DNA from 3 places in the Sinorhizobium sp. NG07B genome. Region 3 is predicted to be linked to each of the others. Evidence: predicted binding sites of a transcription regulator. Region 3 holds the regulator's gene; each other region holds the start of a gene.
What was found. The regulator LexA, encoded in region 3, represses DNA repair genes until DNA is damaged. The targets are predictions, from matches to a motif close to TGTTCNNNNTGTGTTCNG.
Positions count from the first base shown of each region.

Region 1 (10,547 bases), 1.4 Mb from region 3:
CCTCGACGGTCCTGAACTCAGCGAGCCGACCCTGCCGCTGCAGGAGCAGCACGCCGTCGACTTCATCATCGAGACGCTGCTTGCCGAAGCGCCGGACACAGTGACGCTCTGCACGCTGGGTCCGTTGACCAATATCGCCCTGGCGCTCACGAGGACGCCGGAAATCGCGCCGCGGGTGCGGGAGCTGGTGATGATGGGCGGCGGCTTCTTTGAAGGCGGCAACATCACGCCGGCGGCCGAATTCAACGTCTATGTCGATCCGGAAGCCGCCGAGATCGTCTTCCGCTCCGGCATTCCCATCGTCATGATGCCGCTCGACGTGACGCATCGCGTCCTCACCCATAAGGTCCGGGTCGAGAAAATCCGCGCCATCGGCCGCCCGGCGGCGGTCGCGCTCGCTGAAATGCTGGAATTCTTCGAACGCTTCGACATCGAGAAATACGGCACCGATGGCGGGCCTTTGCACGATCCGACGGTGATCGCCTATCTCTTGCGGCCGGAGCTCTTCACCGGCCGCGACTGCAATGTCGAGATCGAGACGGCGTCGGCGCTGACCACCGGCATGACCGTCGTCGACTGGTGGCAGGTCACCGGCCGAAAGCACAATGCCAAGGTGATGCGCCATATCGACGACGAGGGATTCTTCGAGCTCCTGACCGATCGCCTGGCGCGCCTCTGAAAATGAAAGCGGCGCCCGTCGGGCGCCGCTTTAGTCTTGTCTGGTTCGATCAGAACTCTTCCCAATTGCCTTGAGCGAGGGCGTTTGCGCCGGAGGTCTGGACGAGAACCCGCTGCGTCGAGCTCGAATAGCCGCGTGCCGCCGGCGGTTCCGCTGCCGGGCGGGGAGCTTCTGCGGTTCGCATCCTGGCGGCGGCGCCACGCAGCTTTTCGGCGGAAGACTGTACCGGCTCCCGCTGGACCACGCGGAACCGCGCAACCAGCCCGCTCAGTGTCCGGGCCTCCTCGTTCAGCGTCATGCTGGCCGCCGTCGTCTCTTCGACCATGGCCGCATTCTGCTGCGTCACCTGATCCATCTGGTTGACCGCTGCGTTGATCTCCTTGAGGCCGACGGCTTGCTCCGAGGCGGAGCTGGAGATCTGCCGGATCAAGCCGTTGATCTGCACCACCTGCTCGGCGATCTTCTTGAGTGCGCCGCCCGTCTTGCCGACGAGATCGACGCCCTCGCGCACCTGTCCGGCCGAGGTGTTGATCAAGGTCTTGATCTCCTTGGCGGCATTGGCCGAGCGCTGCGCAAGCTCGCGGACCTCCTGCGCGACGACCGCAAAGCCCTTGCCGGCCTCGCCGGCGCGTGCGGCCTCGACGCCCGCATTGAGTGCGAGCAGGTTGGTCTGGAAGGCGATCTCGTCGATGACACCGATAATGCGGCTGACCTCGTGCGAGGACTGCTCGATGCCCTGCATTGCCGCAATCGCCTTCTGCACGACCGCGCCGGACTGCTCCGCATCGCTGCTCGCCAGTTCGACGGATTTTGCCGCGACCTTGGCGTTTTCGGCGCTGGCATCCACCTGCGACGTCAGCTGGTCGAGGGCGGCTGCGGTTTCCTCCAGGCTTGCGGCCTGCTGCTCGGTCCGATGCGACAGGTCGTTGGCGGCGTTGGAAATCTCGCTGGTGCCGCTGCCGATATTGACGACCGAGTGGTTGACGGTGCGGATGGTCTCTTCAAGGCTCTCCATCGTCGCATTGAAGTCGCGCTTCAGCTGGGAGTATTCGCCCGGGAACTCGTCCGCAATCCGGTAGGCGAGGTCGCCGGAGGCGAGATGCGAGAGACCCTTGCCGAGACGTGCGACGATGTCGCGTTGCAGCGCCCCGGTCTCGGCGCGCTCGCTCTCCGAGCGGCTGCGTTCCAGCTCGGCCTGTTCGCGCTCGTGGCGGGCTTCGCCTTCTAGGCGTTTGGCGTCGGCCAACCGATGACGGAAACCTTCGAGGGCCTTGGCGACCGAGCCGGTCTCGTCGGAGCGGTCTTGCCCGGAGATCGGCTGTGCATAGTCGCCATTGCTGAGCGTTTCGACGTCGCGGACGAGGCCCGCGAGCGGCTTCTGGACGAAGCGGCGAACGGCGAGATGGAGGCCGGCGAGCACGGCGGCGAGAACGACGATGCCCCCGATGATCATCATATAGGTCTGATCGTTGACCGGTGCATTGATGGCGGTGCGCGGCACGTCGACGAGGACGAGCCAGTTCGCAGCCACATTGGGCAGTTTGAAGGGATAGACGACCCGGTCGAAGGGCGCGTTTCCGTCATAGGTCAGGTTCCTGATCATGCCTGACGCGTCGGACGAGAGCGCCTTCTGGATGATATCCTCACCCTCGCCCTCGTAATCCTTCATCAGGAGATCGGGAATTGGCGCCGCGAGCCACTTGCCGCTCTGCGACAGCAGGTAGACGCGGCCCGAACCGAAGGGCTTCAACGTCGCGAGCCGGTCGGCAAGCGAAGCGAGCGAGATGTCGACGCCCGAGACGCCGATCATCTTGCCGTCGGACAGCACCGGATAGGCGATCGACGTCATCGTCGTCGGAACGTCGGTGCCTTCGGCCATGTAGGGCTGGGTGATGGCACCCTTGCCGCTCTTCGCGGCTAGCGCGTACCATTCGGCCGCGTAGTCGGCGCGGAAGGTCGAAAGCTGTGCCTTGCCGTTGCGGTCCTTCGACCAATAGGGCGTGAAGGCGCCTTCCGCATTGCCGCCAAGCTCGGTGTTGTTGACGACGTCCTTGCCGTCGAATGCCTTCGGCGCCTCGGCGAACCAGCTGCCGAAGGCGAAGTCATGCTGATCGAGGTTGGCCTTCAATAGGTTGATGGCGCCGGCGCGGTCGACGGATTTTCCGGCATGGCCGCGGCCGAGCACGCCCGACATCGTGTTGGCGGCGGCTGCCAGCTCTCCGACGCTGCCGGCGATTTCGGCGGCAATCGCGCGGGCCTCCGTCTTGGCGCCGTCGAAGACGAGCGTTTCGACACGATCCTGGGTCTGCGAAATGAGAACGAAATTCGATGCGAGCAACACGAGAGCGATCGTGCCGCCCGTGACGGCGATCAGCTTGGTGGCCAGCGATTTTGCATGGAAGTTGAACATGAAATCCTCACGCACTGAGAGGTCCGCAGGTTTCTTGCCTGCGGCATGACATTCCAAATGTGGGTGAAGCTCCATCATGGAGCGCGTGATGCCGACCGGCATACAGGAGCCGGACCGATGCGAGCGGGCTGCCTCGCAATCTGGATAGATCATCAAAGATTAATTTAAGGCCAACATCCGGGCCAAATCCTGGCCGTCCAAAGTGGATTCTGCGCGGCGAGGATCGTTGCCGCGCCAAATCCTATCCAGATCGCGAAACGGACCAAAAATAGACTGCGGCAGTCAAAGGCGCGCGGCGACCTCGGAGGCGAGCGGTATGGACGGCTGTGCTCCCGCTTTCAGGCAGGCGAGCGATCCGGCGGCGGCGGCACGGCGCAGCGCATCGGGGAAGACGAGGCCCGCGTCGAGGCTTGCCGCGAGATAGCCGCAGAACGTATCTCCAGCTCCGACCGTATCGACGGGTTCGATCGCCAGCCCCTTGGCGCTGTGAATATCGCCCTGATGGACGGCGGCGACACCCTCGGCACCGAGGGTGACGATGACGATCTGTCCGGTTTCGTCGTGGAGGTCCTTCATTGCCGCTTCACGCTCAGCGCCGGCGATACCGCTTTTGCCCGCCAAAAGCTCGAACTCGGTCTCGTTTGCAATGACGATGTCGGCCATGCGGCCAAGGCGGGCCGCCTCCGGCGTCAACGGCGCGATGTTGATGATCGAGCGGATGCCACGGCGTCTGGCCTCCACCAGCGCCTTCTCCACCGAGGCCGCCGGAATTTCGAGCTGCAGCATCAGCGTGTCGCCGGCCGCCATTTGCTCGAGGGCCGTGACCGCGTCGCTCTCGCTCACCGTCGCATTGGCGCTGGCGACGACGACGATGACGTTCTCGCCGTCACCGCCGACGAGGATATGGGCGGTCCCGGTCGGCTCGCTCACGGTCTTGGTGAGGCCAAGGTCCGTGCCCGCCTCCTTGAGCAGGGTAAGCGCGCCTTCCGCAAAGCTGTCCGAGCCGACGGCGCCGGCCATCCGCACGGAAGCGCCGGCGCGCCGGGCTGCCAGCGCCTGGTTCGCCCCCTTGCCGCCGGCGGCGGTGGAAAAGCCCGTTCCGGCAACGGTTTCGCCCGGCTTCGGAAGGCGTGCGGTCGTGGCGATCAGGTCCATGTTGATGGACCCAAGAACAGTGATCATGTGGAGATGTCCCGTCGGGTTGCTGATTGTGCCGGAGAGTGCCCGAGGCCGTCAGTCTTCGTCAACCACCCGCAGCTTCAATTGCCCGATGCGGTTGTCGACTGCCCGCTCACTCTTGTCGGCCGGCTCCCTGGCGCCGTGGTTCGCCGGTGCGGCCTCCAGTTCAAGCGCCTCGATCTTGGCGCCGCGACGCGTCAGCTTGTCGGAGGAGATCAGAATGTCCTCGACATCCTTCTGGGTCATCGCGAAGTGGCCCTGCAGCTTCCGGACCCGTTCGTCGAGCCGCGAGAGATCCTCCATCAGGCGCACCACCTCGCCCTGGATCAGATGCGCCTGCTCGCGCATGCGGGCGTCCTTCAGGATCGACTGGATCACCTGGATGGAAAGGAGCAGCAGCGACGGCGAGACGATGACGATGCGCTGGCGGTGCGCCTTCTGGACGGTCGCTTCGAAATGCTCGTGGATTTCCGCAAAGATCGATTCGGACGGAACGAACAGGAAGGCGGTTTCCTGCGTCTCGCCGGCGAGCAGATATTTGCTGGCGATATCGCGGATATGGACCTCCATGTCGCGTCGGAAGGCTTGCGCCGCCTGCTGGCGCCGCTCGGCACTTTCCGCATCACGCATGGCATTCCAGGCTTCGAGCGGGAATTTTGCGTCGATGACGAGCGGCGGCTGGGCATTCGGCATGCGGATGATGCAGTCCGGCCTCGCCCCGTTCGAAAGCGTCGCCTGGAAGGTGAAGGCGCCCATCGGCAGGCCGTCGGCAACGATCGCCTCCATGCGCGACTGGCCGAAGGCGCCGCGCGTCTGCTTGTTGGCAAGAATGCTCTGCAGCCCGGCCATGTCCTTGGCGAGAGACTGGATATTATTCTGGGCGCTGTCGATGACCGCCAGCCGCTCCTGCAGCCGCCTTAAATTCTCGTGGGTCGCCTTCGTCTGTTCGCTGATCGACGCGCCGATCCGGTGCGTCATGCCGTCGATGCGCTGGCTGAGCGATTGGTTGAGTTCCGCCTGCCTTGTGCCGAAGACATCGGCCATCGCGGCGATGCGTCCCTGCATTTCGGTCTGTGCCGCGAGCAGCGCCGATAGCTGCTGGTCCCGGTCGTCGGCGCGAAGCGCCCGCGCCCTGCGGGCCGACGCAATTGCCAGCAAAACGAACAGGAGAGCGGCGAGGCTGAGCAGATGGCCAGCCGTTAGGGGAAAGGTGCCGATGAGGAACAGCGGCTGGTCGATGGCGAAGGCAGTGGGCTCCATGGCCGCAGCCTAAACAGATTCGCATCCGAAAACTAGATCAAAACAAGAACAAACGGCTCAACTCATCACACGGCAATTTTCTTGCGCAGCGACGGAAAGATCGGCTATGGGGGAGCATGACGATCAAGCCGCTCATCATCCTTCCCGATCCGCTTCTGCGCCAGGTTTCGACGCCCGTTGAGACGATCGACGCCGACATTCGCCGGCTTGCCGACGATATGCTCGAGACCATGTATGACGCTCCCGGCATCGGACTGGCGGCGATCCAGATCGGCGTTCCGAAGCGCCTTCTGGTTCTCGACGTTTCGAAGGAGGGCGAGGAGAGGAAACCGCTGGTCTTCCTCAATCCGAAGATCGTGAAATCCTCCGAGGAGCGCTCCGTCTACGAGGAAGGCTGCCTGTCGATCCCTGACTATTATGCCGAAGTCGAGCGACCGGCGGCGATCACCGTCGAATATCTCGACCGCGGCGGCAAGGAGCAGGTAGTTGAGGCCAACGGCTTGCTCGCCACCTGCCTGCAGCACGAGATCGACCATCTGAACGGCGTCCTGTTCATCGATTACATCTCCAAGCTCAAGCGCGACATGGTGATCCGCAAGTTCGCCAAGGCGGCCAAGACGCGCGGCGCCAAGGCCATCTGACCGTCGCGCCCCGCGCCTAGAGGCGTTTGACTCGGAGCCGCTGCCCTGCTTGGGGCATTTGAGAAAGACGGAGTTCACCGCCTTGCCGCTTCGCATCATCTTCATGGGCACACCGGAATTCTCCGTGCCGACGCTCTCTGCTCTCGTCGAGGCGCGTCACGAGATCGTCGCCGTCTACACGCAGCCGCCGCGTCCCGGCGGCCGGCGCGGCCTCGATCTGCAAAAGTCGCCGGTGCATCAGGCGGCCGAACTTCTCGGTGTTCCGGTGTTGACACCCGTCAACCTCAGGCAAACCGCGGATCGGCAGATCTTTCGCGATTTCGGTGCCGATGTGGCAGTCGTCGTCGCCTATGGCCTGCTGCTGCCGGAGGAGATCCTCTCGGGCACTCGCCACGGCTGCTATAACGGCCATGCCTCGCTCCTGCCGCGCTGGCGGGGTGCCGCACCGATTCAGAGGGCGATCATGGCCGGGGACCGTGAGACCGGCATGATGGTGATGAAAATGGATAAGGGGCTCGACACCGGGCCCGTGGCGCTCGTCAAGTCTGTTCCGATCGGCGAGACGATGACGGCCGGCGAGCTGCACGACAAGCTGATGCATGTCGGAGCGGCGCTCATGAAAGAGGCGATGGTGCGGCTCGAAATGGGCGAACTGACGCTGACACCGCAGCCCGAGGAAGGCGTCGCCTACGCCGCCAAGATTACGAAGGACGAGACGCGGATCGTTTTCACGCGGCCGGCGGCCGACGTTCACAATCATATCCGCGGCCTCGCGCCCTTTCCGGGCGCCTGGTTCGAACTTCAGGTCGCCGGGCGGATGGAGCGGATCAAGGTGCTGGGGTCGGAGCTTGCCACAGGGGCCGGCACGCCGGGCACGATCCTGGACGACGGCTTGACGATCGCCTGCGGCGAAGGGGCGGTGCGGCCGACGCGCCTGCAGCGGGCAGGCGGCAAGGCGCTTGCTGCGCCTGACTTTCTGCGCGGCACGCCGATCGCCGCCGGCACGAGGATTTCCTGATGCCGCGCTACCGGCTGACCGTCGAATATGACGGCTCCGATTATGTCGGTTGGCAGCGGCAGGAGAACGGTCCCTCCGTGCAAGGGGCGATCGAGAAGGCGGTGCTGTCCCTGACCGGCGAGACCGTGTCGATCCGCGGCGCGGGACGCACCGATTCCGGCGTCCACGCCAGGGGCCAGGTGGCGCATCTCGACCTGACCCGCGAATGGAAGACGCACACGCTGCGCAATGCGCTCAATGCCCACCTGACGCTCGCCGCCGAGCGGGTGTCGATCCTCGACGCGGCCGAAGTTCCGCCGGAATTCGACGCGCGCTTTTCGGCCGTCCGCAGGCATTATCTCTACCGCATCATCTCCCGCCGTTCGCCGCTGGCGCTCGAGGCACGGCGCGCCTGGTGGGTGCCGAAGACGCTCGACCATGAGGCGATGCATGCGGCCGCACAACATCTCGTCGGCCATCACGATTTCACGACGTTCCGGTCCGCCCATTGCCAGGCGACCAGTCCGCTGCGCACCATCGATCGGCTGGATGTCACCCGCAGCGGCGAATTGATCGAGATTCGCGCGACGGCGCAAAGTTTTCTGCACAACCAGATACGCTCCTTCGCCGGCTCACTGAAGCTCGTCGGCGAGGGCAAGTGGACGCCAGACGACCTCAAGGCCGCACTCGAGGCGCGCGACCGCAAGGCCTGCGGACCCGTTGCCCCGCCGGATGGCCTGTTCTTCATGCAGGTCGATTACTGACCGCTCGCGCTCACCCGCTCAGCCGGGGATCAGTCCGAAGAAGTGCTGAAGATATTGGGCGAGCATCATCGGCGGCAGCAGGTAAAGGGCCGTCAGGGCGGAAGCGAGCAGGTTCTGATTGCCGGTTATCGAGCGCAGCAGCCGGAAGAGCAGGACGACGCCCGCAATGAGGACGATCAGCGACAGGAGAGCAGTGAGCTGATGGCCTCCACGCGCGAGAAGGAGGAGCGCGGCCGGAATCGCCATCGCATAGGAAAGCGGCACCGAGAGCCAATTGGTGGTGACGATCACAGGCACGACCAATCCGGCAAATCCGAGGGGCCGCGAAAGGCCAGCAACGAGCATGACCGGCAGCAGCCAACTGACGAGATCGACGACGAGCAGCTTTAGGAAAAAGCCGATGCCGACGGTCGAGCCGCTCGGCATCGCCGAAAGATAATAGAGGCGCCAGGACGCCCAGGAAACGGCCATGGCCGGCAGCGACCAGAGGATCGCCGAAAAGGAGCGCCACAAGCCGCTTTCGCTGATGTCCAGCCAGTTATAGCCTTCGCGGTTGCCCTGGATCAGCAGCCAGAGCCCCTTGATATAGGCGAGAACCTCGTCAAGCAGCGGCATGGCCGAACCAGCGGGCGATGAAGGTTTCATAGATCTCGGTCAGGGTCTCGAGATCGGCGACCGCGACGCGCTCGTCGACCATGTGCATTGTCTGGCCGACGAGACCGAATTCGACCACCGGGCAATAGTCCTTGATAAAGCGGGCGTCCGACGTGCCGCCGGTGGTGGAGAGCTTCGGCCGGCGGCCGGTCACGGCCTCGACTGCGCCGGAAAGCGAATCGATCAGCGCGTTGTTGCGCGTCAGGAAGACGTGGCTCGGGCGCTCGTTCCAGACGATGTCGTATCTGACCGGATCGCGACCGGGCCGAAGCGCACCGTCCTTTGCGGCACGGCCGAGGCGGGCAACGATCTCCGCCTTCAGGCTTTCGGCCGTCCAGCGGTCGTTGAAGCGGATGTTGAAGGCGGCACTGGCCTTGGCCGGAATGACGTTGACGGCGGCATTGCCGACATCGATTGTCGTCACCTCCAGGTTGGACGGCTGGAAATTCTCGGTGCCGGTGTCGAAGGGCGGGTCCATCAGCGCTTGCGTCAGCTGCAGAATGCCGCGCACCGGATTGTCGGCAAGGTGCGGATAGGCGGCATGCCCCTGGACGCCGTGGACGGTGATCCGGCCGGAGAGGGATCCGCGCCGGCCGATCTTGATCATGTCGCCGAGGTTATCCGGATTGGTCGGCTCACCGACGAGGCAGGCGTCCCAGCGCTCGCCTTTTTGGGCAGCCCATTCGAGAAGCTTGATCGTGCCGTTGATCGCCGGTCCTTCCTCGTCGCCGGTGATGAGGAAGGAAATCGATCCCTTGGGTCGGCCATGCTTTTCGATGTGGCGGGCAACCGCCGCGACGAAGCAGGCAATGCCGCCCTTCATGTCGACAGCGCCGCGCCCGTACATTTCGCCGCCGGCGATTACGGCCGAAAAGGGCGAATGGGTCCAGGCGGCTTCGTCGCCGACCGGCACCACGTCCGTATGGCCGGCGAACATTAGATGCGGGCCTTCGGTGCCGAGGCGGGCATAGAGGTTCTCGATATCCGGCGTTCCCGCCTCCCTGGCCATTACCCGATCGAGCGTGAAGCCGAGGGGCGCCAGCATGCCTTCGAGCGCCGACAAGGCACCGCCTTCGGCCGGGGTGACCGAGGGGCAACGGATAAGGGCGGAGAGATTGGAGATCGGATCGGTCGGGAACATCGAACGGAATGCCTGCGGAGCCGGTGGGCCAAGGAACTGAGTTTGCTGGTTTATCCGATCGCTCCCCGGCTGTCACGCCCGATGAGAGGGCGACGCGCTTGGAGACCGCAACGGGCCGGACGATCATCCGGCCCGTCGGATGTGTGTTCCGGGAGAAGGCTATTCGCCCGGGGCGAGATGCGGCGCCTCGATATGCGCTCCCGCGTGCTTCAGCGGCCGCTCGCCGGAGAGCTTGCGGATCAGCACGTAGAAGACCGGCGTCATGAAGATGCCGAAGGCGGTGACGCCGATCATGCCGGCAAAGACCGCCACGCCCATGGCCGAGCGCATTTCAGCACCGGCGCCGGTCGAAGTGACGAGCGGCACGACGCCCATGATGAAGGCCATCGACGTCATCAGGATTGGCCGGAGCCGCAGCCGGCTCGCCTCGATCGCGGCGCTGACGGCGCTCTTTCCGGACAACTCGAGCTCGCGGGCGAACTCGACGATCAGGATCGCGTTCTTCGCCGAGAGGCCGACGAGCACGATCAGGCCGATCTGCGTGAAGACGTTGTTGTCGCCGCCGGTCAGCCAGACGCCGGTGAGCGCCGCCATGATGCCCATAGGCACGATCAGGATGATCGAGATCGGCAGCAACAGGCTCTCATATTGCGCCGCGAGCACCAGATAGACGAGCAGCAGCGCCAGCGGGAAAATCAGGATGCCCGAATTGCCGGCGAGGATCTGCTGGTAGGTCAGATCAGTCCACTCGTAGGAGATTCCGGGCGGCAGCGTCTCGGCGGCGATTCGCTCGATGGCGGCCTGCGCCTGGCCGGAGGAGAA
Region 1 covers NZ_NWTD01000001.1:277,567-288,113, forward strand. The annotation lists gene CO664_RS01415 (nucleoside hydrolase) at 1-679, shown strand, start outside; gene CO664_RS01420 (methyl-accepting chemotaxis protein) at 729-3,089, opposite strand; gene CO664_RS01425 (ribokinase) at 3,372-4,271, opposite strand; gene CO664_RS01430 (DNA recombination protein RmuC) at 4,323-5,528, opposite strand; gene def (peptide deformylase) at 5,645-6,169, shown strand; gene fmt (methionyl-tRNA formyltransferase) at 6,252-7,187, shown strand; gene truA (tRNA pseudouridine(38-40) synthase TruA) at 7,187-7,930, shown strand; gene CO664_RS01450 (hypothetical protein) at 7,949-8,545, opposite strand; gene dapE (succinyl-diaminopimelate desuccinylase) at 8,532-9,725, opposite strand; gene CO664_RS01460 (multidrug efflux RND transporter permease subunit) at 9,885-10,547, opposite strand, start outside.
Region 1: CO664_RS01430 (DNA recombination protein RmuC) is a predicted target of LexA. The motif match lies at 5,562-5,579, and genes of this name have one in related genera.

Region 2 (10,547 bases), 1.5 Mb from region 3:
GCCCATGACGAAGAGCTTGCGCGGTCCGTCCTGCGGCAGGTCGCGGACCTGGAACGGCGAGCGACCGCCGGGCTTCACGGCCTGCCAGGCGAGGAAGAGGAGATAGAGTGCGCCGGCGAAGCACAGCACGTTGTGGGCGAAGGGAACCGCGAGCAACAGGGCGGTGATGCCGAGCGCGGCGAAGACCATGTAGAAGACGAAGCCGAGTGCCACGCCGCCGAGCGAGACAAGGCCGGCGCCCGGGCCTTGGCAGATCGAACGGGAGATCAGGTAGATCATGTTCGGTCCCGGCGTCAGTACCATGCCGAGCGCAATCAGCGCGAAGCCGATGAGATTGTGAGTTTCGGGCAAGGCCGTTCCCCTTCCGCAGTTTTTCCGGAACGTGCACGGCTCAACGAGTCGCTAGCAACGCCGTTCTTGTCACCGGGTCAATTTTTGCGAGCGATGGTGCGGCGTTCTCAAGCGGAACTTTCCACGCCGTGCTATCCACCGACCGGAAAAACATGCTCCAACCGGCGGGTTTGCTATCGCTTTTTCCTCCGCCTGCCCGCATCCGGCGCTTTCCCGCTCTGGAATGGACCGTTGATTGTTCCTATTCTCATGACAACCATCTTGAGCAACGGGAGAAGCACAATGCCAGAAGCGCGCAAGCCCGGCCGCGGCCGCGTCTTTTCATCAATCACCGAAACGATCGGCGACACTCCCATCGTGCGGCTGGACAGGCTCGCCAGCGAAAAGGGCGTGAAGGCGAACCTGCTTGCCAAGCTCGAGTTCTTCAATCCGATCGCCTCGGTCAAGGACCGCATCGGCGTCGCGATGATCGAAGCGCTTGAGGCGGAGGGCAAGATCGAGCCCGGCCGGACGACGCTGATCGAGCCGACATCGGGCAATACCGGCATAGCGCTTGCCTTCGTGGCCGCCGCCAAAGGCTACAGGCTGATCCTCACCATGCCCGAAACGATGTCGGTCGAGCGGCGCAAGATGCTGTCGCTGCTCGGCGCCGAATTGGTGCTGACCGAAGGGGCAAAGGGCATGAAGGGCGCCATCGCCAAGGCGCAGGAACTCACCGAGACGCTGCCCGACGCCATCATCCCGCAGCAGTTCGAAAATCCGGCCAATCCGGAAATCCATCGCAGGACGACCGCCGAGGAAATCTGGAACGACACCGAAGGCGGCGTCGATATCCTCGTTTCCGGCATCGGCACCGGCGGCACGATCACCGGCGCCGGTCAGGTGCTGAAGGCGCGCAAGCCGTCGGTCAAGGTGATCGCCGTCGAGCCCGAGGAGTCGCCGGTCCTCTCGGGCGGCACGCCGGGACCGCACAAGATCCAGGGCATCGGCGCTGGCTTCGCGCCGCCGATCCTCGACACCTCGATCTATGACGAGGTCGTCACCGTGAATGCGGGCGAAGCGGTCGAAGTGGCACGGCTCGTCGCCACGCTCGAAGGCGTACCGGTCGGTATCTCCTCCGGCGCCGCGCTCCAGGCGGCGATCGAAGTCGGCCGGCGCGAGGAGAATGCCGGCAAGATGATCGTGGTGATCATTCCGTCCTTTGCGGAGCGTTATCTTTCGACGGTGCTTTTCGAGGGGCTGGGCGGGTAGAGGCGCGGGCACTGCGGAGCGGGATGAGAGGAGGTGCTCGGTTTTCCGCCCATACCGCGCTCGATCCCTCGCTGTTCAGCGAGACGACGATCTCGTGCCAATCGCCGGGCTTGTTCATGAGGTCGGCCTTGGTCGAAGCCGCTTTCGCACTCTCCGCACCTCCCTCATCGATCTCATCTTCGAGGCGAACTCGGCGATGAAAGGTTCATCCCGCCGTCCCTGATCGCGATCGCCTGAAAGGGCGCGGACGCTGTAGTGCAGCACGCTTCGGCGTTTCGTGGCGCTATTTCGCAATTCCGGGGCAAAGGCTTTGAAAAATTTCGAGCCTCTCGGCGTAGGAGGCAAGCGAAAGGTTTGGGAGAAAAGCCTCGTCACCGTCGCGGCGGATGAGATAGTCCGTCTCCGACAGCAGCCCTTTCTTGATCATTTCAGGAGACTGCCTGGCGGAGCCGTGAAAGGAATAGCTGGAGCCATGCATGTCCGTCCAGGTGCGCTCGACGCAATTGCCGGTGACGCGGTCAGCGAGCTTCGTCGTCGCGATCACGTCTCCAATGCAGCGCAACGAGTCATCGCGGAGATATTCGACGCAGAAGACTTTCGCGTCCTGCGGCGTGTGCTTCAGGCGGATCACAGCGTTTGCCGTTCCAATTCCCTCCTTCGAAACGATCGTCATCGTCATGCCGATTCTCGCCCCATAGGAGAGCTTGCTTGGGTCCTCGGACACTGCCGACCCCACGGCCGGTCCAAGGAGAATGCCTGCCACAAGGGCGAGCGGCATAACGAAACGGTTTGGTTGGAAGGTGCCGTTGAAGGGGAACACGATAGCGGGCCTTGAGAGATGGACTTGGATTTGTGCAACTGGGCCAGGCGAGCGCTACGCCGCTACCGGCAGGCGCTCGCCGGCGACGCGATAGGAGATCGCTTCGGCGAGATGGATCCGTCCGACGGTCGGTGCTTCGTCGAGATCGGCGAGCGTGCGGGCCACCTTCAGCACACGGTGATAGCCGCGCGCCGAGAACTTCATCTTTTCCGCGGCGTCCCTGAGGAGCTGCAGCCCCGCCGAATCGGGTTCGGCGATTCTCTCGATCATCGCCGTCGATGCCCGGGCATTGCTCGTCAATTCCGGATGGCCGAGGGCGGCGAAGCGACCCCGCTGCAACTCGCGGGCGCGGGCGACGCGGCGCGCGACGACGGCGCTTGCCTCCGCCGTGCCGGGGCGGATGAGGTTGGCGGCACTGACGGCGGGCACGTCGATGCGGATATCGATGCGGTCCATCAGCGGACCGGAAATCCGCGCCTGGTAATCGGCCATGCAGCGCGGGCCGCGGGCGCAGCTGCGGCCCGGCTCGCCGGCCATGCCGCAGCGGCAGGGGTTCATCGCGGCGACGAGCTGGATCGCCGCCGGGTAGCTCACACGGTGATTGGCGCGCGCAATGACGCATTCGGCGGTTTCGAGCGGCTGGCGCAGCGCATCGAGCACCTGCGGGGGAAACTCCGGAAACTCGTCGAGAAACAGGACGCCATGATGGGCGAGCGACGCCTCCCCGGGTTTTGCCCGCAAACCGCCGCCGATCAGCGCCGCCATGGTGGCGGAATGGTGCGGCGCACGGAACGGCCGGCGGTCGGAGAGCTTGCCGCCCGCCAATTGCCCGGCGATCGAATGGATCATCGACACTTCGAGCAGTTCGGCTGGGGAGAGCGGCGGCAGGATGGACGGCAGACGCGACGCCAGCATCGACTTGCCGGAACCGGGAGGGCCTACCATCAGGAGATTGTGATTGCCGGCGGCCGCGACCTCCAGCGCCCGTTTGGCGCTTTCCTGGCCCTTGATGTCGGCGAGATCGGGAAGATCGGCGGCGGCCGCCGGGACCGCCGGTTCGGGGCGGGAGAGCACCTGCGTGCCGCGGAAATGATTGGCGATGGCAATCAGGCTGCGCGGCGCCAGGATATTGATCTCGGCGCCGGCCCAGGCCGCTTCAGCGCCGCTTTCGGCGGGGCAGATCAGCCCCTTGCCGAGTCCATTGGCCCCGATCGCCGCCGGCAGCGCACCGGCAACTGGAGCGATCGTGCCGTCGAGATTGAGCTCGCCGATGACCACATAGCCGGAAAGTGCATCCGCTGGGATGGCGCCGAGCGCCGCCATCAGGCCGAGCGCGATGGCGAGGTCGAAATGGCTGCCTTCCTTGGGCAGGTCGGCCGGCGCCAGATTGACGGTGACCCGCTTGGCCGGCAGCGCCAGGCCCGAGGCGTGCAGCGCCGCCTGGACGCGTTCGCGGCTTTCGGCAACGGCCTTGTCCGGCAGCCCGACGATCTGCATGCCGACCTTGCCAGGAGCCACCATTACCTGGACGTCGACCGGAACGCCCTCGATACCCTGAAACGCAACCGTGCTGACGCGCGCGACCATGATGCCCCCCATTGCTCCAGCCTGCACCGCACAACCGCCGCCGGTAGCAAGCCAAATCTTGCACGGTACGCGCTTAAAAACAAGAACAATAATAGAACAAACGCGCGTGAGGTGAAATCGGCGTGCCGGCGGCATGCCGATCGGGCAGGTCGAACGTTCCTAAACGATTGCGGAGGTCAGCCGCGTTTCTTTTCGATTGCATCCCAGAGCATGCCGGCGACATCGGCGCCGCCGAACTTCTTGACCTCGCGGATTCCAGTCGGCGAAGTGACGTTGATTTCGGTCATGTAATCCCCGATGACATCAATGCCGACGAAGAGGAAGCCGCGTTCTTTCAGCGCCGGTCCGATGCGGTCGCAGATTTCCTTCTCGCGAGCGGTGAGCTCGGTCGCCTCGGCGCGGCCGCCGACATGCATGTTGGAGCGGGCGTCGTGTTCGGCCGGGACGCGGTTGATGGCGCCAACCGGCTCGCCATCGACGAGCAGGATGCGTTTGTCGCCCTTTCGGACCGCCGGCAGATATTCCTGAGCAATGAAGGGCTCGCGAAACATCTGGCCGAACATTTCAAGCAGCGACGAGAGATTGCGATCGTCGCGCGCCGAATGGAAGACTCCGGCGCCGCCATTGCCGTAGAGCGGCTTCAGGATGATGTCGCCCATCTCCTCGCGGAAGCGGGCGATCTCGCTCGCATCCCGCGTGATCAGCGTCCGCGGCATCAGGTCGGGAAATTCGGTGACGAAGATTTTCTCCGGCGAATTGCGCACCCAGGCCGGGTCGTTGACGACGAGCGTCTTCGGGTGAAGCCGCTCCAGAAGATGCGTCGAGGTGATATAGGCCATGTCGAAGGGCGGATCCTGGCGAAGCAGGATGACGTCCATGGTCGAAAGATCGATCCGCTCGGGCTCGTCCAGCGTGAAATGGTCGCCCTTGACGTCGCGCAGCGTCATCTGCTGCGCGGTCGCATAGACCTTGCCGTCACGCAGCGACAGCTTGTCGGGCGTGTAGTGGAACAGCCGGTACCCGCGCGCCTGTGCCTCGAGGCTCATGGCAAAGGTGGAATCGCCCGCAATGGTGATGCCCGAGACATGGTCCATTTGGACCCCGACATTGACGATTCCTGCCATTTTCCCGTTCCCGTTGGTTCCCCTGCCGCATCGCCCAAGGCGGAAATCGCTTCGGCGAAATCATACAGCAATTCAAAGCGCTACCGCGACGATCATGCACCCGCAACGGCGGACACCGCCACAGGAGGCCCGCCACATGTAGAATGCGCAAGGCGCTTAGGCAAGGAGACCGGCGCCTATTGGAAACCCTCGACGAGGCAGGTGATGAGGTCGTGATCGGAGAGCGGCCGCCCTGAGGTGTCGAGCGAGGGAACGATGCGGCTCTCGCCGATCTTCAGCCCCCGCGCTAAGAACCAGTCGAGCTTCATCGCCCGTTTCGGCCAACGGGTGATCAGGCTCGGACGGGTGGTCATCTGATCGAGCGGTCCGCCGTGGCGGGTGAAGCCGCGTGCAGCGCTCGCCGCAAAGAGGCCCTCCGCCTCGAAATCGCCGCCGATATGGTTTCCCGTATTGAGATCGCCGCCGGTCAGGATCGGAAGTTCGGGAAAGGTGGTGTCCAGCTGATCGATCAGTTCCTTCATCTGCCGCTCGCGATAGGCGGCGGTCGTGGCGCTTTCCAAATGCGTGGAAACGGCGACGAAGGGACCCGCTTCGGTCTCGATCACGGCACCGACGGCGCAGCGCTCGCCGAGACGCGGCTGATCGGTGTCGTCCCTGAACCACAGGCGCTCCCCGCAAAGCCGCAACAGGAAGGGACGCCGGAGGGGCACGGCGGTCAGCAAGGCATTGCCGTGGAAGCCCTTGTCGTTGAAGTCGTCCTTGCAGAATTCGCGCTCGGTATCGGAGCCGAGGCCGAGCTCGATGAACTCGACGCCGTAGGCGTATTGCATTTCCAACGCGCTCGCAATCTCGGCCGTCGTGTGGCGCTGGCCGGTGCGGGCCATGCCGTTGTCCATCTCCGAAAGCAGCACGAGCCGCGCCCCGGTCGCGCGGAGATGCTCGGCGCTTTCTTCGGGAAACAGGCAGCGCTCGAGGTTCCAGGCAGCAACAGTGAAGGGAAAGGCAAGCGGCGCTGGCGTCGTGGCGGCGCCGCCGACCTCGATCGTGTTCATCGCCTCGATCCCGGCCATGATCGCGTCATGGGTAGGGATGCTGCGTTCCGTCCGGGCAATGCCCTCGCGGTGCTCTCGCGAAGGAACAGCAAGGGTCGATACGGCTTTCTCAATCACGACACAGGCTCCAAATTCACGGCGTGCGGACGGGCCGGCGCGGCACCGGCCATGCCATCCGTCCGCTCTTGACGATGAAGCCGCTTGCCGTTCTCCGCCGAGAAGAAATGCAGGCGATCCATCGGGATGGCGATGGCAAGCTCGCTGGAAAGCGGCGTTTCCGGCGGCAACGCGACGGTCAGCGGCTGATCCTCGACCGCGCCGTGCACCAGGCGTTGTGCTCCGAGTTCCTCGACATAGTCGACGCGGAAGAGCAAGGCCTGCTCGCCGGCAGATGCCGGGCGCAAGTCTTCCGCCCTGAGCCCGACGGTCACCGGCCCCCGGGTCGGCGCCGGATAGTCGAGGTCGATCGCATGCGTGCCGATATGCAGGCGGCCGCCTTCGAGCATGCCCTTGAGGAGGTTCATCGCCGGCGAGCCGATGAAGCTCGCGACGAAAGTCGAGGCCGGTGCGTGATAGACCTCGAGCGGCCGGCCGATCTGCTCGATGCGGCCGCCGTTCAGCACCACCAGCCGATCGGCGAGCGTCATCGCCTCAAGCTGGTCGTGGGTCACGTAGAGCGAGGTGGTACCGAGCCGCTTCTGCAACCGCTTGATCTCGCCGCGCATCGAGACCCGCAGCTTCGCATCGAGGTTCGAAAGCGGCTCGTCGAAGAGAAAAGCGGCCGGCTTGCGGACGATCGCCCGACCCATGGCGACGCGCTGGCGCTGGCCGCCCGAAAGCGCCCGCGGTTTGCGGTCGAGATAGGGCTCGATCTCCAGCATCCGCGCGGCTTCCGCGACGCGCGCGTCGATCTCCGCCTTCGGCGTCTTCCTGTTCCTGAGGCCATAGGCCAGGTTCTGGTAAACCGTCATGTGCGGATAGAGCGCATAATTCTGGAAGACCATGGCGATGTCGCGTTCGGCCGGATCGACATCGTTGACGAGGCGCGTGCCGATCGTCACGCTGCCTTTCGAGATCGTCTCCAGCCCGGCGACCATGCGCAGAAGCGTGGACTTGCCGCAGCCGGAGGGGCCTACGAGCACGATGAACTCGCCGTCGGCAATGTCGATCGAGACCGACTTTACGGCCTCGACATTGCCCGAGTAGATTTTAGAGACCTCTGCGATATCGATCGCCGCCATGGCTAGCTCCGTTGGTCAATGAGGAATGCGGAGCGGGAACGGATCTAAAACCCGCCGCGCCTCCGGTCGTTCCACTTTGTGTCTGCGCATTTCCGACGGCGAACCGCTGCACACTTCGCCGGGAAATGCTCTATTTGTCGCTCTCAGTAAGTCCCTTGATGAACCAGCGCTGGAACATGACGACGATTATCACCGGCGGCAGCATGGCGAGGATGGCCAGCGCAAAGGCCTCGTTGTAATCGGGAATGTTGGAGCCGACCCAGACGAGCAGGATCTGCTTGATGCCGCGCACCAGCGTGAAGAAGCCCTCGTCCGTCGTCATCAGTGTCGGCCAGAGATACTGGTTCCAGCCGTAGACGAACATGATGATGAAGATCGCCGCCATCATGGTGCGCGACAGCGGCACCAGCACGTCGATGAAGAACTTGAACGGCCCCGCGCCGTCGATCCGCGCCGCCTCCAGGAGTTCGTCCGGTACCGACTTGAAGAATTGGCGGAAATAGAAGGTGCCGGTCGCAGAGGCGAGAAGCGGCACGATCAGCCCGGTATAGGTGTTCGTCAGCCTCAGGGCATTCATCACCTCGTAGGAGGGCAGGATGCGGACCTCGAGCGGCAGGAGCAGCGTCGTGAAGATCACCCAGAAGAACAAGCTCGCCAGCGGAAAGCGGAAATAGACGATCGCATAGGCCGCCAGCATCGAGAGCACGATCTTGCCGACGGCAAAGCCGAGGCCCAGGATCATGGAGTTCAGCATCATGTTGAAGCCGGTGACCTTGCCGGTGAAACCGCCCTCGCGGGCCAGAACCGTCTCATAAGTCTCGGCGAAATGGCCGCCCCAGGTGAGACTGAGGCCATTGCGGTGGATGTCTGCCGCCTCGTGGGTCGAGGTCATGAAGGCGACGACGACGGGCATCACCATGATGAAGACGCCGATCAGAAGAATGACGTGGTCGAGCAAACGGGTGCGATACATCGGCATCACCTCAATTATAGTGCACGCGCCGCTCGATGAAGCGGAACTGGAAGACGGTGAGCACCAGGACGATCAGCATGAGGATCACCGATTGCGCCGAGGAGCCGCCGAGATCGTTGCCGCGGAAGCCGTCCATGTAGACTTTGTAGACGAGCGTGATCGGGTTGTTGGCGGCCTTGTCCTTCACCATCACGTCGATGATGCCGAACGTATCGAAAAGCGCATAGGTGACGTTGATGATCAGCAGGAAGAAGGCAGTCGGCGCCAGCAGCGGCAGGATGACCGTCCAGAAGCGGCGCATTTCCGAGCGGCAATCGATCGCCGCCGCCTCGCGCACCGACACCGGAATGCCCTGAAGTCCCGAAAGGAAGAAGATGAAGTTGTAGGGGATTTGCTTCCAGACCGCGACGACGATCATCGCGAAGGCCGTGTCGAAATAATCGAGCCCGACTTTGATGTCCCAACCGAACCAGCGGGCGAATTCGACGAGCGGGCCGATATGCTGGTTGAAGAACATCATGCCGATCAGGCCGGCGACAGGCGGGGCGATCGCATAGACCCAGATGAGCAGCGTCTTGTAGGTCGCGTTGCCGCGAATGACGCCGTCCGCCTTGACGGCGAGCAGGAGCCCGATCGCCAGCGCGAAGAAGGTGACGAGGGCGGTGAAGATGGCCGTGAACCGCGCTATGCCGAAATACTCGGTCGACTTCAGGACGTCGGCATAGTTCGTGAGGCCGACGAAGGTGGAGCCGAAACCGAACGGATCCTCGAGATAGAAGGAGGACTGGATCGCCTGGGCAGACGGCCAGTAAAAGAACACGAAGATGATCGCGAGCTGCGGCGCGAGAAAGAGATAGGGCAGGAAAGGCGAGGCGAATTGCACGCGCTTGGCGGCTGCCTGCTGTCCTTGATCTTTGGAGCGGCCCCTCATCCGGCCTGCCGGCCACCTTCTCCCCGCACTGGCGGGGAGAAGGGACGCTCCATTGTCGGCGGCATTCCCCTTTCCCCGCGCGCGGGGAAAGGGGAATGGTGAGGGGCTCGCCTCGCTCATCGCAATCAGCCGGCGGTCTTGGCGAAACGGGCGAGCAGTTCGTTGCCTTCCTTCTCGATCGCTTCAAGGGCATCCTTCACGGTCGCTTCGCCGGAGAAGATGCGGCCGTATTCGCGCTCCATGATCTCGCGGATCTGCGGATAGAAGCCAAGGCGGTAGCCCCTGGACCAATCGCCGGCCGGCAGCAGGAGCTGCTTGATGCCGACTTCGGCGACCGGCTTTTCCTTGTAGTAGCCGTCCTTCTGGGCGAGCTCATAGGCCGCCTTGGTGATCGCAACATAGCCGGTGGCCTTGTGATAGAAGTACTGGACTTCCGGCGAGGTCAGGAACTGGAAGAAATCGGCCACGCACTTGTTTTCCTCGTCCGACTTTCCGGACATGGCAAAGAGTGCGGCGCCGCCGATGAAGGAGTTGGTGCCGGCGCCCTTGATCGCGTTCCAATAGGGCAGGAAGGTCGCCGAGAAGGGCATGGTCGCAGTCTTTTGCAGACCGCCGAAGGAGCCGGAGGAGCCGATCCAAAGGGCTGCCTTGCCTTCTTCGAAGACTTTCTGGTTGTCGTTCCAGCCGGCACCGTAGAAAGCGAAGTAGCCCTGGTCCTTCCAGGCCTTCAGCTTCTCGAACATCATCTCCAGGTTCGGGTCGGTGACCTTGAGCTTGGTATCGACGACGCTGTCGTAGCCGTTGTTGTTGGTGGCGAACTGGATGTTGTTGCGTGAGAAGAAGTTCTCGGTGAACTGCCAGGTGAGCTGCGACTGGACGAGCGGAATGAAGCCAGCCTCCTTCAGCTTCGGTGCGATAGCCTCGAACTCTTCCCAGGTCTTCGGGGCCTCGACGCCGGCCTTCTTCAGGGCCTCGTCGTTGATATACATGATCGGCGCCGAGGAATTGAACGGCATGCCGACGAACTTGCCTTCGCTATCGGCGTAGAAATAGCGCACGCCGTCGATGAAAGCGCCACGGTCGAAACTGTAGCCCGCCTTGGTGATCAGGTCCTCGGCCGGAATGACGGCGCCCTTGGCGTTGATGATGGTTGCGGCACCGGCGTCGAAGACCTGCAGGATGTTCGGCTGTTCGCCGGAGCGGAAAGCGGCGATGCC
Region 2 covers NZ_NWTD01000001.1:184,409-194,955, reverse strand. The annotation lists gene CO664_RS01010 (LysE family translocator) at 1-351, opposite strand, end outside; gene cysK (cysteine synthase A) at 634-1,602, shown strand; gene CO664_RS01000 (hypothetical protein) at 1,886-2,422, opposite strand; gene CO664_RS00995 (YifB family Mg chelatase-like AAA ATPase) at 2,477-4,009, opposite strand; gene gshB (glutathione synthase) at 4,186-5,133, opposite strand; gene CO664_RS00985 (endonuclease) at 5,310-6,302, opposite strand; gene CO664_RS00980 (sn-glycerol-3-phosphate import ATP-binding protein UgpC) at 6,299-7,426, opposite strand; gene ugpE (sn-glycerol-3-phosphate ABC transporter permease UgpE) at 7,557-8,399, opposite strand; gene CO664_RS00970 (ABC transporter permease subunit) at 8,410-9,330, opposite strand; gene CO664_RS00965 (extracellular solute-binding protein) at 9,456-10,547, opposite strand, start outside.
Region 2: CO664_RS00995 (YifB family Mg chelatase-like AAA ATPase) is a predicted target of LexA. The motif match lies at 4,091-4,108, and genes of this name have one in related genera.

Region 3 (10,547 bases):
CAGCCGCGGCCCGGGCTGGAGCTCGGCGAGGCGCTCGCAGAGGTCGCCCGCATCGGTCAGCATGTATCTCATGTCCACGTCTTCGCCTGGGATCGAAATCGCAACCGTTTTCCCCTGGCATCGGCATCCGACTATTGGCGAAGCGTCCTCACGGCCCTCCCCGCATCGCGCTGGACCGGGCGACGCTTTGCAATGCTGGAATTCGTCGCCAATGACGATCCCGCCGCCTTCATCGAGGACGCCGCGACGCTCAAGCAAATTCTCCTCGAGTGACATCCACGACGGCCCCGATCCTCCCCACGCGAGACGCCGGGAGGGACTGGCGCGGGCGCTCAAATCCGCCTATATAGGTGAACGGCTGGGGTCGTAGCTCAGTTGGGAGAGCGCCGCAATCGCACTGCGGAGGTCGAGGGTTCGACTCCCTTCGACTCCACCAAACGACCTTTGTCCGACCCGGAGACATAGGTAACAGAACATCGCTAAGACATCAGCGACATCTCTGTAGCGGGCCGATCCGACGTGGCTCGTCACCCTCGGACGACCACCACTTCAGACTGTATTCGCAGCAGACCCATTGCGAACGCGAATTCCGTTAAGAAGCGAGCGACCCGAAGTCAGAGGGAGCGGTGTTTTCCACCCGATGTGCCGTCTTCCCGCCTTGCCCCTCGCTTGCCAAAGAGCCTGATTTGAGAGAGACTTAGCACCTGGCATCATTGCATATCGGCAACTCCCGCAAGTGGGGACTACCATGCCTCTCAAATCTCTGATCGCCGCCGCCTTAATCGCTCTTCTCACACTTTCAGGATGCGCCACGACAGGCGCTACGGGCAACACGACCTACACCCAGTGGTACGGCCCCTACCCTGAACCCGACTTCGACGTTCTTAGCCCCGGCGGGCTGCGCCTCGCCTACTAGGACGGCTTGTCAAGACGATGCACAGCGTCGTCAAAGGTGAGCAAACGCTCGCCTATGTGTGACGCTTGCCGCACGCAAGTCTTCACCACCATCGAAACCCGCAAACCGTCCGTGCCGCCCTGATAGCGGACGCGCCTCGACGCATGAGTTCACGGAATATTAAGTGCTTGCGGAACACATATGGAACGGATAGTTTCTGTTCTTGATTTGTTTCGCGAATCTGGAGTGACGCGCATGCTGACCCGCAAGCAACAGGAATTGCTTCTGTTCATTCATGAACGGATGAAGGAATCCGGGGTCCCGCCCTCCTTCGACGAGATGAAAGATGCGCTCGATCTTGCGTCGAAATCGGGCATCCACCGGCTGATCACTGCGCTGGAAGAACGCGGTTTCATTCGCCGGCTACCCAATCGGGCCCGAGCGCTCGAGGTCATCAAGCTGCCGGAAGCCTATTCGAGCCCAGCCCAGCCGCGGCGCGGCTTCTCGCCGAGCGTCATCGAGGGCAGCCTCGGCAAGCCCCCGGCACCGAAGCCGGCGCCAACGCCACCGGTCGAGAGCGCGTCTATGACAGTGCCGGTCATGGGCCGGATCGCCGCCGGCGTGCCGATTTCGGCCATTCAGAACAATACGCACGAGATTTCCGTGCCGGTCGAGATGATCGGCAGCGGCGAGCACTACGCCCTCGAAATCAAGGGCGATTCGATGATCGAGGCGGGCATTCTCGATGGCGACACGGTGATCATCCGCAACGCCAGCACCGCCAGCCCGGGCGACATCGTCGTCGCCCTGATCGACGACGAGGAGGCAACCTTGAAGCGATTCCGCCGCAAGGGCGCATCGATCGCACTGGAAGCGGCGAATCCGGCTTACGAAACGCGCATCTTCGGACCCGACCGCGTGAAAATTCAGGGCAAACTCGTCGGTCTGATCCGGCGCTATCACTAGGCCGATTTGGGTTCCTGTGCCGATCCTGTGTGCGGTCGTTTCGCGCGGTCGCGACGACAGAACTGTTCTCTTTGCCTTCCGTGATCTCGCTTACTGCGGCCGGCGTTTATTGGTCTCGGCGTCCGCCATGCCACCGGCAAGAAGCGCTCTCGTATTCCGGCCTGTTCAAAGCTGTTTGTGGGCGTCTTTTTTGAACGTCTCCCTCTTGCGCTCCACATGGATTCGTTTTAAACGCCCGCCATCGCTCGATTTTACGAGCACGAGAGGCCTCGTGGCGGAGTGGTGACGCAGAGGACTGCAAATCCCCTCCACTTTCAATAAAATCAATATCGTTTCTGAAAAAGCGGCCGAAAATACCTCGTTTTCCGTCGTTTTTGGCACATTGATTTTTCAGAGGAATTCAGAGTTTTCAGAAACGCCATCGGGCCGATTTTTACGTCAGTTTGTGAGCTCGAACACCGTCGCATCGTCGGCCCTCTCCCTTATGCCTTTGAACGACGGATGCCGGAGCTTGCCATCCTGTGTCCAGGCGCGATACTCGGCCTCAGCGACCAGCACTGGCTCGACGAAGACGGCCCCCTTCCTCTTCAGGTTCACCGCCGGCGAATCCGTCCGGATTGCCTCGAGCAGCTCGCGCAGCTTGGCTGACTCCGCGTACGTCCATCCGGTTCCGCAGCCGCCGACATAGACAAGCTCACCCCTCCTCCTTGCCGCCAGCAGCAGCCGACCGATCGCGCCGGGGACGGTTGACGGCTCGAAGCCGACGATCACGAAGCTGTCGCTGCGCACGCACTTGATCTTCTGCCAGTCGGGCCGACGGCCGGAGTGATATGGCTTGTCACGGCGCTTGGCGACAATCCCCTCGAGGCCGTGCTCGCAGGCGATCCGGAAGAACTCTTCCCCACTCGCCTCGACTTCCTCCGACAGCCGAATGACACCGGCACGGCCGGCGACGATCGGCTCCAGCAGCCGCCGGCGTTCGCTGAGTGGCAGCCGGCGCAGGTCGCGACCGTCGAGATAGAGGAGATCGAACGCGAAGAAGAGGATTTCGCGGGGATCGTGCAGACTGGGCTTCCTGCCGAGGGCACGCTGCAGCATGCCGAAGTCAGAGCGGCCGTGCTCATCGAGCACGACCGCCTCGCCGTCGAGGATTGCGGTCATCAGCCCAAGAAGCCGCGCCTCGGCAGCGATTGAAGGGAAGCGGCTCGTCCAATCGTAGCCGCCGCGAGTGATGATCCGCACGCGACCGGTCTCGATATGGACGGCCAGGCGGTAGCCGTCCCACTTCACCTCGAAGGCCCAGTCCCGCCCTGATGGAGGCCGATCGACGAGCGTTGCGACGCAAGGCTCTACCCGCGCCGGCAGAGGGTCCGGCGGCGCTTCTGGCGGCTTATTCGAGGATGCTCTGGCCATGAGCAATTAACGCGCGGATCAGGGAAAAAGCCTCATCGATGGGCCTTCCTCCATCCAGCTTCGCGCGCGGCCTCCTCAGAGCAGAACCACCATTCGCCGTTCAACAGGCTAATACGCGTCTCGCTGTAATACTCCTGGCCCGGGATGTGATAGATGCGTTCGCCAGTCTGGTAGCTGATATTGCCTTTAATGTCGCAGCCGACGATGGGCGGTATAAACTCAGAAGCGGCGAACAGCGCTATCGCCGCAACGCCAACAATGCCGGTAACTGAACCGCCTTGCTGTTTGCGTGCCCATTTGTCGCGATGGTTCGGCCAGGCTCGTTCGGGCACGTTACCCTTCACAGGACGCTTGCTGCGCTGTTTCGGGTCAAACTCGAAGACTTTTCCCATTACATCCTCCAACGCGAGGATGCCGCCCATCGATGTGGGCGTCTAGCCGCCCAAATGGAGTAGTTTTGGGAGCAAACGCAAACCGCATTGACTCTCGCTGAAACCAGAACATAATAAGAACATTCATCGGCGTTGCGGCCGCCAATCGGAAAACCCGTGGGGTAAAAGACTCCGTTGCGTGCGCGGAGAAGGAGACGTCATGTCTGCTGAGAAGCAAACTTCCGACATCGACGAATTCGATGCGTGGATGGATGAGGTCGCATCGGCACTTGCCTGGCATGGCGGAGACGCGGAAGCGACAATCCGGACGCTCCTCGCCGACTGCAAGCATCTACGAGAGCAACTGGCACTGGCTCAGATTGCGATGGGTCTGGGCTTCACTCGCGGCTGGTCGCCCTGCCCAGAGCGCCAGGATGAGGTGACGACGTGAGCGACGAGCAAGGCGCGGCCAAGCACGATACAACGCTATACGTGCACTATTGCGAACATCCAGGCTGCACGAAATGGGGCGGCTTCGGCTTCGCTGCCGGCAAGGGCGAGCCACGCTGGTTCTGCTTCGAGCACCGGCCCGGCCGGGTTGACGTCGGCGTTGTCGCGGACGATACGTCAGCGCGCGGAATGAAGGGGCTCATACGATAATGACCGAAGAACAGCGCGAAGCCGCGGAGAACCTGCACGAAGCGATGCGGATTTTCAACGATGCCATCCGCGAAGCGGCTTATCGCGGCTTACACGTCGAACAGTGCTGCCGCACATCTCTGAGCCCCCACAATGACGTCTTTTCGTTTCCTTCCTGCCCTCCTCTCCACCGCCGTTGCCACGGCGCCTCTCGACGCCGCTCTCGGATCGGGCCGCCGTCATCTGGCGGGGCGGTTTCGAGTTGCCACGTCCTAACGATAACCGGCAGACGCCCGATGCGACACAGGGCCGCGGATACGCTTGGCCGCATCCAACATCACAATGTTGATCGGGGCTTAGCAGCGACTCGTCGCGCGGATTCAAAGCTTTCCCAGCGCAGATTCAGCCTTTTCATCTGAGAGCTCGTTGGCTAAGAGGAATGTCTCATCTGGGGTTGAAATAGGTGGATAATGCGCGCATTGATATGGAACTGCCCATGGGGTTCCCAGGGGCAGCCTTTGTTTTTTCAGAATTGCTTTAAAGATGTACTGATTCCGCAGGCTAACGCACTCGGTAATGCGGGATGGGAAGTTACAGTCGCATTCGCAGATTATCTTGCGCCTGACACCGGCTCGGTGGGAAGGCATATCAAATTGTGCCCTCTGGACAGCAAGGAACTGGACGCAGCGGCCGGCACATCAGATCCCCTGGCAGACCTGCACACTAACCCACACGGTGACGCGGTCGTACGGATAGCCGAGTACTTGTCCAATCGGCTGCCTCCTACCGTCGACGTAATTCTGACGTGGGAAAACCCGGTCCCCTATCTGGGCGCCTTGTACCCCGGGGCTGTCATACTGAGCCAAATGCCGGGTAGCTTCTCTCGTTCACCATATCCGAGCACTGTGACGATCGATCCTGTGGGCCTCTACGACCGCTCAATTCTGGCATCGAGCGCATATGACATTTTCAATATCGAGTTAAGTGAAGACGAGGAGGTGCTTCAGCGAGACTTTTCTTCGGTGCTGAGGGAGAAAATATCCTTACTTCAGCCGTTCAATCGCTCTGGTTTACTCAATTGCGGCGACAGCGCGAGTAGAGTACTTCTACTTCCCCTACAGGTGTCCGCTCATTACGCGTTCAAAGCAACGTCCGGATTCAATTCGCAAGCAGACTTCCTTGCTTACGTAATGGACCGGCGAGTCGGCGACGAAAGGATTCTTGTTACCCAATACAAATCAAGCTTCACTTCCGAATCCCCCTTAAACGAAAAGAATGTACTTTTCCTTTCCAAACGTTGGCCGAACTTGGTGTGGCGACCTTCTTTTGACAATGTTCCTTCTCCATCGCAGTTCTTACTTCAGTGGGTCGACGGCGTAATCAGCCACAGCTCTTCGCTTATCTTCCAAGCGATGACATGGGGAAAACAGATTGAGACGGTCGGCTCAAGCTACTTCAGAGATTATCAAACGATCGAAACCGCCGACATAGGAAGAAATGCGAAAGTCTCTGGTTTTCTCTTGAACCGGTACAATGTCGACATCAACTTTATTACAAAGAATAGAGAGTTTCTCTCGAGTCTTCTCGAGGAGATGGTATCTAGGAAGCGCTCTGGCGCGACAGGATGCGATCTCCTTCCGAAATTCTCTAGCATAGATCCATCATATAACGATAGACTTCTTACAGGATTTAGACAGGACGCTATTGTAAAAGCACTAGGAAAAGTAAACGGCTCCCTTTCATCTAAACTGAAGATCGTTGAGGACTTTAGGAAAACTATTAGCTCCAACGACGTAAAACTGATCTCCTTTGACATCTTCGACACTTTGGTGACGAGACCGTTTGAGGCCCCTTCAGGCCTTTTCCAGCTGCTCCACGGCGAAGCCGAAGGGGCAGTAGGTCATGCGTTGAGAGAATTCCCTCGCGTCCGCTCCTGGGCAGAAAGCCGCGCGCGGTCCCTAGCGAAGGACGAAGAAGTCACCCTGAGCGAAATCTACGAACACGTGGCTGCATACTACGATTTAAGCAAAACGCAGGGCCAGGTACTGCAGGAGCTTGAAATAGAATGCGAAAGACGGGTTATTGTGCCCCGTACCCTAGGCAAGGAATTGTGGAACGCTGCTCTGGCTAGTAAAAAACCTGTCGTTCTCACGTCCGACATGTATCTGCCTGAAAGCGCTATCCGGGACATCTTACGGAAGTGCGGTTATTCTGGCGAATACCGTATATTTCTGTCCTCCAGTTTTCGAAAAACAAAAAAGAGCGGTCGGCTGTACGACGTGATCACAAGCGAGCTCTCCGTCGCCAGCACGAGCATTGTTCATGTTGGCGACCATCCGACGGCTGATGTTGTTACAGCGCGGTCGAGAGGGATCAAACCGTTCTATCTGCCGAGAGCGCTTCACCGTATTCAGAAGAACGAAATGTACGCACGTTTGTTTCCACCGCGGCCCGCAAACGAACGAGCCAAATCTGTCGTCGCGGGCCTCATTAATTATCGGTTGTTCGAAGGCCCTCCGCCGGAGACAGAGGCAACGACGCTCTTCGGCGGCGAGCCGTGGCGACTGGGGTATGCCGGCCTTGGTCCGCTGTATGCAGGCTTTGCCCAGTGGCTGCATCGAGAGGCGACCAGGGATGGGCGCTCTAAGATCTATTTCTTGGCCAGAGAGGGTTACCTTTTCCAACAAATTTACAATGAGCTATTCCGTGGCGAGGCGATCTCGAATGAGTACCTGTATTGCTCCCGACGGTCAGCGCGGGTTGCGGCGTTGGAGACTAGGAGAGATGTAGCGGACCTTGCCGCCGATGCATTCGTTGACGGCGCACGTCTTGGCGAGCTTCTCAAGAGCCGTTTCGGTCTCGCGTTTGAGCAGCTTAGTGGGCGAGCCCGAGACCGAATAGCAGTGTCTGCAGATACTGAACTCAGCGCATCCCCAGACGGAAGAGCTAGATTCGTCGAGTTAATGAAGGAACTGTCCGAGGAGATCTTATCAGCCGCAGCAGACGAACGCCGATCTTACCTCAAGTATCTTGATGAGCTGGGATTCGCATCCATACCGAACCCCGCGGTCGTAGACCTCGGCTGGAAAGGTAACATGCAGGCCGCCTTATGTCGAATGCGCCGGAAACCACTTGGCGGCTATTACTTCGCCACTCTCGCTGGCGTGGAAACTAATTTAACACCTGGCATGGAGGTTTCTTCGTATCTCGGCGAGCGGATCGGCGCGAATGCCTCAGATCCACTCATCGTACACCGGAAGATTGTTGAACTTCTGACCTGCCACACTGATCCCAGCTTAAGCCACATGATATTGAGAGAAGGCCGACTACAGAGAGCATTTCAGCCAGAACCCGGTCGTCATCGACGCGTGAACCTAATCTCCGAGATCCACCGCGGTGCCATTTTATTCGCTCAGGATTATCAACGCTCCTTTGGGAATTTCGATCCCTTGGGTCTGATCGATTATCGCCTGACTAGCAAGGTGCTCAGTTCGTTCTTATCGAATCCAACAAGAGAGGATGCGCAGCTTCTCACGGGTCTGGAGTTCGAAGACAATTTTGCCGGCGAGATCGGCGCGAAGTTCGACACTAAGGGCGCGCGAGTTTGGATTCCAGGATCAAAGGCATTGACCCAGAAGCCGGGCTCACCACCTTCTGCCGCCCAGCCGGTCGTAGAGATGTACACCGCAAGAATCCCGAAAGCCGTGAGACTGGTCGAGGACCGCATTGTACGGACGTTTTGGACGAGAACGCAGTACGACAAATATCTTAACGACGAGGGCAGGTTCTTCCAAGATACAAAAGTCGACTGGGTGAGGCGCTGGGGCCGTATTAGAGCGTTGCGAACTAAGTAGGGAAACCGGTCTTGAGGAAGATTAAGTTCATCGGTGATCACTCTGAAGTCCACTGTGGATGCAGGGCGGTCACCAGTGTTTTTAAACGTGAGTTGAACAAGATTGGCGAGCTCGTATCCGGGAATGAATACGACCTGTTAGTGGTCAACGGTGAGGGTTCGATGCATCATTCTACTGGTCCCTTTCACCGAAAGATGAAAGAAATCATCGCCGCGACGAAGCAGGGCATTGAGGTGTGGCTACTAAACTCCGTCTGGCAGGAAAACGATCAGAAAATCGGGAGTTTCTTGAAAGACGTTGGAGTTGTTTCTGTGAGAGAGGTCGATAGTCGTGATGACCTCATTCGACGCCACGGTATTCAGCCTTCCGTGTTCCCTGATGTGTCTCTTCTGGCAGATGTCGACGAAACTGCCGAGTACCGCGACTTGCAGGGACGAGTTTGCATGACAGATTTCTATTCCAAGGAGTTCCTGTCATTCGTGCGTATCACGGATGGAGATATGGTTCGGAATACATACATAGATATGAAGCGGCTTGAGTGGTCCAGCCTGGTAAGGACTCTTAGATCTTCGTCTCTACTGATAACTGGAAGGCACCATGCGGTGATGGCCGCGTGCATAGCTCGGGTACCGTTCGTGGCAGTTGAAGGTAATTCCCACAAGGTCACTGGATTTCTTCGGACGGCAAAGGTCAATATTCCCGTTTGCCGCACACCTTCCGAGATTCCTGCCATTCAAGCGTGGGCTCGCGAAAATCAATCTGCCTTCGACGATCTTTTTGCTTGGGTAAGAGAGTTGCCACAATGGTCGCCTAAGGCAAGCTTGGTTTGACATCACAAGGGTTGCTCGGAATGGAAATTAAAGGCGTGCACAGGGACTGTACGATCGAAATTGATCCCGGTGCAGTTGTGGACAATGGCGTAGAAATCACGATGAACGGCTCAGGACACTACCTCAAGGTGTATTGCGGGGCTGTGCTTCGTAGAATGACAATCACCTTCAACGGAAAGGGTAACAGCCTCGTCATAAACGAAGGCTGCAAACTCAGAGGTGCCATGTACCTTAGGCAAGAGAACTCCTCCATTGAAGTGGGAAGAGACACAACATTCGTTTCTGCGCGCCTGTTCGCGATGGAGGGGAGGTCAATCTTTCTCGGAGCGGACTGCATGCTCTCTACTGACGTTACGCTTCGGACATCTGACGAACATTCCATACTGGATGAAAGCTCAAGTCGCCGCCTAAATATCGCGGCAAATATACGGATTGGCTCGCATGTGTGGTTAGGTGACAAAGTGACCGTGGGGAAAGGCTGTTCCATTGCTGATGGTGTTGTGGTGGGCGCACATTCGTTGGTGATTAAGGATCTTGAGCAGCGCAATTCAGTGTATGCGGGAACGCCCGCCAAGCTGATCAGGAAAAATATCAAGTGGCGTCGTGAGCTCGTGTCCTAGCCAGCAATCTCATCGCGCGCGGCCTGACGTTCTCTGTTCGAACACCCTGTCCAGCCGTTCACTGATTGCCTCTATTCGATTCCCTACGCCCTCGATTGCCTTCATGATTTGGTTCGTTTGCTCGGTCAGGCCGGCCTTAGTGACATAATTTTCCGCAGTGTAAAGTTTGTGAGCCGACAACTCATCCCGCAGGCTGCTGTACTTTCCGTCGACGTACTTCCACACACCGAAAATCGCTACGAACACGCTGACGAAAAAGCCGACGGCATACATTATTTCTTGGCCGGTCATCTGCGCCCCCTTATTGCCAAAGCGATCGCTTGCAGGCCAGCAACGCTAGCGCCAGAGCCGAACACCGCAGCAATGATCTGCGTGGCGTACGGCTTCACGCTAGGCGGCAAGTCGGCGATCTGTCCCGAGAATAGGAAGACGCTGTCGAAACAAATCGCGCCAAGCCAAAAGCCGACCGGAGCGGCGAACAGCGCCCACACATACCAGAACACGCGCGACTGCATGGCCGCGGCGCGCGTCTCGGCTTCTGTGGAGATGTATTTGGCGACGACCTCGCCAGCGATTTTCTGGCGTTCCGTCTCGTTGTCGATCGATTTATCCAGCGACGTGAGGATGCGGTCGAGCGGCCCACTAGCCGCCCACTTCAGAAGGAAGGCTAGCACTAGACTTTGGCCTCCCTGCCCCGCCAGGTATTCCAGCGCCGCGCAATAACGTCCCGGTAGCGATAAGCCGCATAGCCAACGGCAAGCGCCGCCACACTCAAGGCAATCCAGCCCCACGGCAAACCCGCCATAAATGCCAAGAAGCCAGATCCGGCCGCAGAGCCAGCGCCCTTCGTCACCGCCTCTCTAGCCGCAGCAGCGTCGCGCCGCAGCTGCGCCAGTGTCGCCGACCCGAGAATGCCGTCGGCGACGAGGTGCGGGTGAGCCTTCTGATAGGCAATGATG
Region 3 covers NZ_NWTD01000001.1:1,677,107-1,687,653, forward strand. The annotation lists gene CO664_RS08020 (sugar phosphate isomerase/epimerase) at 1-273, shown strand, start outside; tRNA gene CO664_RS08025 (tRNA-Ala) at 361-436, shown strand; gene CO664_RS30630 (hypothetical protein) at 749-916, shown strand; gene lexA (transcriptional repressor LexA) at 1,151-1,861, shown strand; gene ligD (non-homologous end-joining DNA ligase) at 2,300-3,274, opposite strand; gene CO664_RS08045 (hypothetical protein) at 3,307-3,666, opposite strand; gene CO664_RS08050 (hypothetical protein) at 3,866-4,096, shown strand; gene CO664_RS08055 (hypothetical protein) at 4,093-4,305, shown strand; gene CO664_RS08065 (hypothetical protein) at 4,803-8,138, shown strand; gene CO664_RS08070 (polysaccharide pyruvyl transferase family protein) at 8,150-8,968, shown strand; gene CO664_RS08075 (acyltransferase) at 8,989-9,588, shown strand; gene CO664_RS08080 (hypothetical protein) at 9,598-9,879, opposite strand; gene CO664_RS08085 (hypothetical protein) at 9,876-10,262, opposite strand; gene CO664_RS08090 (peptidoglycan-binding protein) at 10,262-10,547, opposite strand, start outside.